Regions from separate parts of the Kitasatospora sp. NPDC004669 genome, predicted to be linked through region 1. Evidence: riboswitches for the same ligand, from Rfam matches in the RefSeq annotation. Region 1 holds a riboswitch; each other region holds the start of a gene.
The links. Region 1 has a riboswitch for magnesium ahead of ABZW30_RS02830 (NRAMP family divalent metal transporter). Riboswitches for the same ligand answer to the same signal wherever they lie in the genome.

Region 1 (2,259 bases):
GGACATGTCGTCGGGGAAGCGGTCGGCGAGTTCCCCGATGCCCAGTTCCTCCAGCGCGGCCAGCGCCTCCCGGCGGGCGGTGCGGCCCGGGGCGCCGTCGAGTTCGCGCGGCAGGGCGATGTTCTCGGCGGCGGTGAGTGCCGGGATCAGGTTGTAGTCCTGGAAGACGTAGCCGACGGAGCGCCGCCGCAGGTCGGCGAGCCTGCCCCGGCTGAGGCCGCCGAGTGCGACGCCCTCGACCAGCACCTCGCCCTCGCTGGGCAGGTCCAGCCCGCCGGCCAGGGTCAGCAGGGTCGACTTCCCGGAGCCGGACGGCCCCATCACGGCGACGAACTCGCCGGCGTGCACGGTCAGGTCGATTCCGCGCAGGGCGTGCACCTGAGCGGCGCCGCGTCCGTGCACGCGGGAGACCCCGGCCAGTCTCAGGACGGGCTCGGACCAGGTCGGATCTGTGTGGGACACACTTCCCCCTCGTGAGCTGTTCAGCTGCATATGTCGGTGAACTATATATGCCGAGCGCGAGAGGATGGAGCGGTCGGGTTTGGTCAAAGTTCTACAAAGGTGTCGAAGATCGGCCGAAAAGGTGAGAGGGGCCGGCCGGGCGGGTCTATGCTTGGGGAGGTTTGAAAAGGCACCTCGTTCGGTGAGGCGTCTTCACGGACACAGGCCACTGACCCGACGACGTCGAGAGACGCCCAGGTTCAGGACAGGTCTTCCCGACTTAAGGGTTGACCCCAAGTGGCTTCCGGCCGGACAGGCTGGACACGCCGTGGAGTGCCAAAGCTCTGACGAGTTGGGGTGTACCGGTCCATCTCGACCGGTGTGCTCCTTGCCGTGTCGTGATGCGGCGCACAGGCGGTGCGCCCCCGGCCGGGAGGAGGCGAGAGACATGGACTGCCCTAGTCCGGGCCACAGTTGCCCCTACCCCCGCATGCTCTCGAACACCTCCGGCACGCGGTAACAACCTTCCCTGCGCGTTCACCCGGCGCTTCGTTCGGTGCTCGGTCGTGCCTCCGCGGCACTCGACCACGCCTCGACCCAAGTAGCCTGACGCATCGTCATGTCCGTACGGCCGCCGCCGCTCAGCGCCGCCGTGCGGAGACGACGGCGTGCGCCCGCAGGGAGGATCGCTGCTGCGTGCCCCCTGACGCCCCCTCAAGGTAGGGGGCAGGGAGGCCCCGCCATGACCAACGTGATGCTGGACCCGAAGGTTTCCACGGTCCCCGCCGCTTCCGCCGCCACCCGCTCCGCCGTCCTGGACGACGCCCACGTGGGCGACATCAAGGGCGCGCTCGGCACCATCCGGCTCGACGACACCACCCCCCGCAGCGGGCTCTCCGCCCGGCTCAAGACCCTGCTGGCGATCATCGGCCCCGGCCTGATCGTGATGGTCGGCGACAACGACGCGGGCGCCTTCTCCACCTACGGCCAGGCCGGGCAGAACTACGGCACCCAGCTGCTGTGGACGCTGCTGATGCTGGTCCCGGTGCTGTACGTCAACCAGGAGATGGTGCTGCGCCTGGGCGCCGTCACCGGGGTCGGCCACGCCCGCCTCATCCTGGAGCGGTTCGGCAAGTTCTGGGGCGCGTTCAGCGTCATCGACCTGTTCCTGCTGAACGCGCTGACCCTGGTCACCGAGTTCATCGGCGTCACGCTGGCCGCCGGGTACCTGGGGTTGCCGAAGGCGGCCTCGGTGGTCCTGGCGGCGGCGATCATCATCGCCTCGGCCTTCACCGGCTCCTTCCAGCGCTTCGAGCGTGTCGCCGTCACCCTGTGCGCCGGCTCGTTGCTGCTGGTGCCGATCTACTTCATGGTCCACCCCAAGACCTCGCAGATGGCCCACGACTTCGTGACGCCCACCCTGCCCGGCGGCTCCGGCCAGCTCGCGGCCGTCATGATGGTCATCATCTCGATCGTCGGCACCACCGTCGCCCCCTGGCAGCTGTTCTTCCAGCAGTCGTACGTCATCGACAAGCGGATCACCCCGCGTTTCATGAAGTACGAGAAGGTCGACCTGTGGATCGGGATCGTCGTGGTCATCGTCGGCGCGGCCGCGCTGATCGGCCTCACGGCGGCGGCCTTCGCGGGCACCGACGGCTTCGGCCAGTTCTCCGACGCGGCCGCCCTGGCCAGGGGCATCGAGGACAAGGCCGGCCACCTGGCGGGCGTGCTGTTCGCCATCGCGCTGCTGGACGCCTCGATCATCGGCGCCTTCGCGGTCTCCCTCTCCACCGCCTACGCGATCGGCGACGTCTTCGG
Region 2 (2,259 bases), on a different contig from region 1:
CCCGGTGGCGGCGGGCCCTGATCGCCGTTCACCAGGGCGATCGGCAGCCGGTGCAGATTGCCGGTCGGGTTGATGATGCCGCCCATGTAGAGCAGTGAGAGCAGCACGGCCACCAGGCCGCACAGGATGCTCGGGAAGAGCCACAGTTTCGGGCGCCGGGCGAGTGCCAGCGCCCTCGCCTGCCGGGGAGCCCCCTGGGAGCCTGCGGTCGCCATGCCACCCCTCGGGTAATGGGCACGACCTGCTGCCGCTGCCGGGTACGGCGGGAAATCGTTCCGTGGCGGCGGGGTGGTCAAACCCGCGTCACCTGGACGGGTGGCACACCTCCGGAAAGGTAAAGATTCTACCAAGTGCGCAAGTATCGGGCTCCGGGCGTTCTATGCTTCTGGAGGTTTGAAGAAGGCACCTCGTTCGGTGAGGCTTCTTCACGGACACAGGCCACTGATCCGACGACGTCGAGAGACGCCCAGGGTTAGGACAGATCCTCCCGACCTAAGGGTTGATCCGAAGTGGCTTCCGGCCGGACAGGCTGGACACGCCGTGGAGTGCCAAAGCTCTGACGAGTTGGGGTGAACCGGCGGTCGCTTCGCGCGCCGGCGAACTCCTTGCCGCGTCGATGACACGCACCACGGGGTGCGTCGACCGGGAGGAGGCGAGAGACGTGGATTGCAGTAGTCCGGGCCACAGTAGCCCCTGCCCCCGCCTGCCCTCGCACACCTCCGGCACGCGGTAACAATCTTCCCTGCGCGCAGATCTGACGGCGCATCCGCATCAGCACGGACCACGCACGCGGCCTCGCCGCGCCCGAACGGGCGCGCACCACCGCGCGCCGATGCGCCGTGCCCGCACGCAGGGAGAATTGCTGCTGCGCGCCCCCAACCACCCCACCTGCCAGGGGTTCACGGGAGGAACGTCATGACCACCAACGCCACGCTCGACTCCAAGGTTCCGCCGCCGCGTTCAGCGGTGCTGGACGACGCCCACGTCGGCGACATCAAGGGTGCCCTCGGCACCATCAAGCTCGATGACGACGCGCCACGCCAGGGCCTGTCAGCGAGACTCAAGACCCTGCTCGCGATCGTCGGCCCCGGCCTGATCGTGATGGTCGGCGACAACGACGCCGGCGCCTTCTCCACCTACAGCCAGGCCGGGCAGAACTACGGCACCCAGCTGCTGTGGACCCTGCTGATGCTGATCCCCGTGCTGTACGTCAACCAGGAGATGGTGCTGCGGCTCGGCGCCGTCACCGGCGTGGGCCACGCCCGCCTCATCCTGGAGCGCTTCGGCAAGTTCTGGGGCGCGTTCAGCGTCATCGACCTGTTCCTGCTGAACGCCCTGACCCTGGTGACCGAGTTCATCGGCGTCACCCTCGCCGCCGACTACCTGGGCCTGCCCAAGGTCGCCTCCGTGGTGCTGGCGGCGGCGATCATCATCGCCTCGGCCTTCACCGGCTCCTTCCAGCGCTTCGAGCGCGTGGCGATCACGCTGTGCGTGGGCTCGCTGCTGCTGGTGCCGGTGTACTTCCTGATCCACCCGAAGACCTCGCAGATGGCCCACGACTTCGTGGTGCCGTCCATGCCGGGCGGCTCGGGCGAGCTGGCCGCCGTGATGCTGGTGATCGTCTCCATCGTCGGCACCACCGTGGCCCCGTGGCAGCTGTTCTTCCAGCAGTCGTACGTCATCGACAAGCGCATCACCCCGCGCTTCATGAAGTACGAGAAGGCCGACCTGGTCATCGGCATCGCGGTCGTGATCATCGGCGCCGCCGCCATGATGGGCCTGACCGCCGCCGCGTTCGCCGGCACCGACGGCTTCGGCCAGTTCTCCGACGCGGGCGCCGTCGCCAGGGGCATCGAGGACAAGGCCGGCCACCTGGCGGGTGTGCTGTTCGCCATCGCGCTGCTGGACGCCTCGATCATCGGCGCCTTCGCGGTCTCGCTGTCCACCGCCTACGCGATCGGCGACGTGTGCGGCATCAAGCACTCGCTGCACCGGGGCGTCAAGGGCGCCAAGGGCTTCTACGGGATCTACGCCGGCCTGGTCGTGGTCGCCGCCGCGATCACGCTGCTGTCCACCGAGTACACCCAGGGCCTGATGACGCAGTTCGTCCAGGTGCTGGCCGGGGTGCTGCTGCCCTCCGCCACCGTCTTCCTGCTGCTGCTGTGCAACGACAAGGCCGTGCTCGGCCCGTGGGTCAACGGCCCGAAGACCAACGCCTTCACCTCGGCCGTGGTCGGCGTCCTGGTGATGCTGTCGCTC
Region 3 (2,259 bases), on a different contig from region 1:
CACCGGGCCGGAACGGCCTCGGACGGTTTTCATGCGCGCCGGGAAAACGCCCCGAAAGGTCGGCGCCGGCGAGACCCGAAGGGTAAATACCGGTGGGGGTATATTGGGGCATGTCAGTCCATTCACCGGGGGGCCAAGGAAGGGAGCACGCCATGTGCCGTCGAGTCGCCTGCCGCACCTGCGGAAAATCGACCTACGCCGGGTGCGGGATGCACGTCGAACAGGTGCTGGCCGGGGTGCCCGAGTCCCAGCGGTGCGCCTGCTCACCGAAGGAGCGGGCGTCCGGCGGCTGGCTCGGCCGGCTGTTCGGCCGCCGCTGACCTTCGGGGACGGACTCCCGACCGGGATCGACACCCGGTTCGTCGTCCGGTGCGGCCGCACGCCGCACCGGACGGACGCGGCGTCACCAGGGGTCGGCCACAGGACAGTTCGGCCCCGCGGCCGTCGGCCGGAGCACCGCTGCGCGCGCCCGGCCGTGCGCCCCGGCGGCTCCCCCGCAGGTCAGGCCGGGGTCAAGCTCGGGTCAAGGATTACGCCGCGAGCACCGCGAGGTCCTATCCTGGGGCCGATTTGAACAGACACCTCGTTCGGTGAGGCGTCTTCACGGACACAGGCCACTGATCCCACCCGTCGAGAGACGCTCCGGATCAGGACAGGTCTCCCCGGCTCAAGGGGTGACCCCAAGTGGCTTCCCGTCGGGATCGACCAGGGACACGCCGTGGAGTGCCAAAGCTCTGACGAGTGGGGGTGCACGGGCGGTGACGTCGGTCTCCCCCTGCCGTGCCGCCGCGACCACGATGCGCGGCCGAGACCGGGAGGAGGCGTGATGGACGGAAGTCCTGGCCATAGTCAGCCGTTCCCGATGTCGTCCTCGCCGTCCTTCCGCCGCCCGAGGCGCTCCCTCCTTCCCTGACCGATCCGGTCCGGCCGCTCCGCCCTCCCGTCCGTCCTGACGCGGGAGGCCCCGGCGCATGCCTGGAACCGGCGCCGCGGTCGGGTCGGCGGTGACGTGCCGCCGGGCGGCCCGCTGCCCCGTCCTGTCGGGGCGAGGGGGTCCCCACCATGGCTGCCACCACCCTGCTCACGTCCGCCACGGCCCGGCTGCGCGACCGCACCGTCGCCGCCGAGCGCCGTACCGCCGTCTCCCGGACCGTCCGTTCGTCGCTGGTCTCCGTCGCCGGGCTGGTCGGCGGCCCGGCCACCAACCAGGCCGGCGAGGAGGTGGGCCGCGTCGTCGACGTGGTCGCGCGCCTCTACGGGGCGGAGCCGTACCCGCCGGTCACCGGACTGATCATCCGAATAGGCCGCCGCCGCACCTTCATCGCCGCCGACGCCGTCGAGCGGATCCAGACCGGGCAGGTCCGGCTGCGCACCGCCCGCGTGGACCTTCGCGAGTTCAACCGCCGGCCCGGGGAGGTGCTGCTGGCCCGCGACGTGCTGGACCACCAGCTCGTCGACGTCGACGGCGTCCAGGTCACCCGCGCCGCCGACCTCTACCTGGCCCCGCTCGCCGCCCGGACCGTCCTGGTCGGGGTCGACGTCTCGCTGCCCACCCTGCTGCGCCGGCTCGGCCCGCGCCGCTGGCAGATCCGCCCCACCCCGGAACGCGTCCTGGACTGGCAGTCCGTCGCCCCGTTCGGCGAGCAGGCCACCCACGGGCCCGCCGAGGTGCGGCTGCGCGCCTCCCGCTCCGCGCTGCACCGGCTGCGCCCGGCCGACCTCGCCGACATCCTGGAGGACCTCGGCCGGCACGAGCGCCAGCAGCTGCTGGGCTGGCTGGAGCCGGAGCACGCCGCGGACGCGCTGGAGGAGATGGAACCCGCCGAGCTGGAGAACCTGCTGCGCGAGGTACCCCCGGAGCACGCCGCCCGGCTCGTCGACGAGATGGAACCGGACGAGGCCGCCGACGCCCTGCGCGACCTCGCCCCGGGCGAGCGCGAGACCCTGCTGGCCCGGATGCCCGAGCCCGAGGCCGCCGAGCTGCGCTCCCTGCTCACCCATCGCGAGGGCACCGCCGGCGGCGCGATGACCACCCTGCTGGTCACCGCCGGCTCCGCGCACACCGTCGCCCAGGTGCGGGCCGAACTCGCCGCGCAGGCCGAGCACCGCACCGACATCGACGCGGTCACCGTGCTGGACGACGACGGCCGGCTGATCGCCGACATCCCGCTGTTCGACCTGGCCGTGGCCGAGGACAGCACGGTGATCGGCGATCTCGTCTCCTGGCTGGACCAGTTCGGCCCGCCGGTGACCGTCCGG

Region 2: another riboswitch for magnesium. It lies ahead of ABZW30_RS19545 (NRAMP family divalent metal transporter); the one in region 1 lies ahead of ABZW30_RS02830 (NRAMP family divalent metal transporter).
Region 3: another riboswitch for magnesium. It lies ahead of ABZW30_RS26425 (CBS domain-containing protein); the one in region 1 lies ahead of ABZW30_RS02830 (NRAMP family divalent metal transporter).

What each region holds. Positions count from the first base shown of each region.
Region 1 is NZ_JBEXKB010000002.1:216,363-218,621, reverse strand. Features, by position in the region: gene ABZW30_RS02835 (ABC transporter ATP-binding protein) at 1-462, opposite strand, end outside; M-box (ykoK) riboswitch at 629-805, shown strand; gene ABZW30_RS02830 (NRAMP family divalent metal transporter) at 1,196-2,259, shown strand, end outside.
Region 2 is NZ_JBEXKB010000021.1:72,905-75,163, reverse strand. Features, by position in the region: gene ABZW30_RS19550 (DUF3533 domain-containing protein) at 1-215, opposite strand, end outside; M-box (ykoK) riboswitch at 400-576, shown strand; gene ABZW30_RS19545 (NRAMP family divalent metal transporter) at 916-2,259, shown strand, end outside.
Region 3 is NZ_JBEXKB010000035.1:12,448-14,706, reverse strand. Features, by position in the region: gene ABZW30_RS26430 (hypothetical protein) at 153-320, shown strand; M-box (ykoK) riboswitch at 576-754, shown strand; gene ABZW30_RS26425 (CBS domain-containing protein) at 1,063-2,259, shown strand, end outside.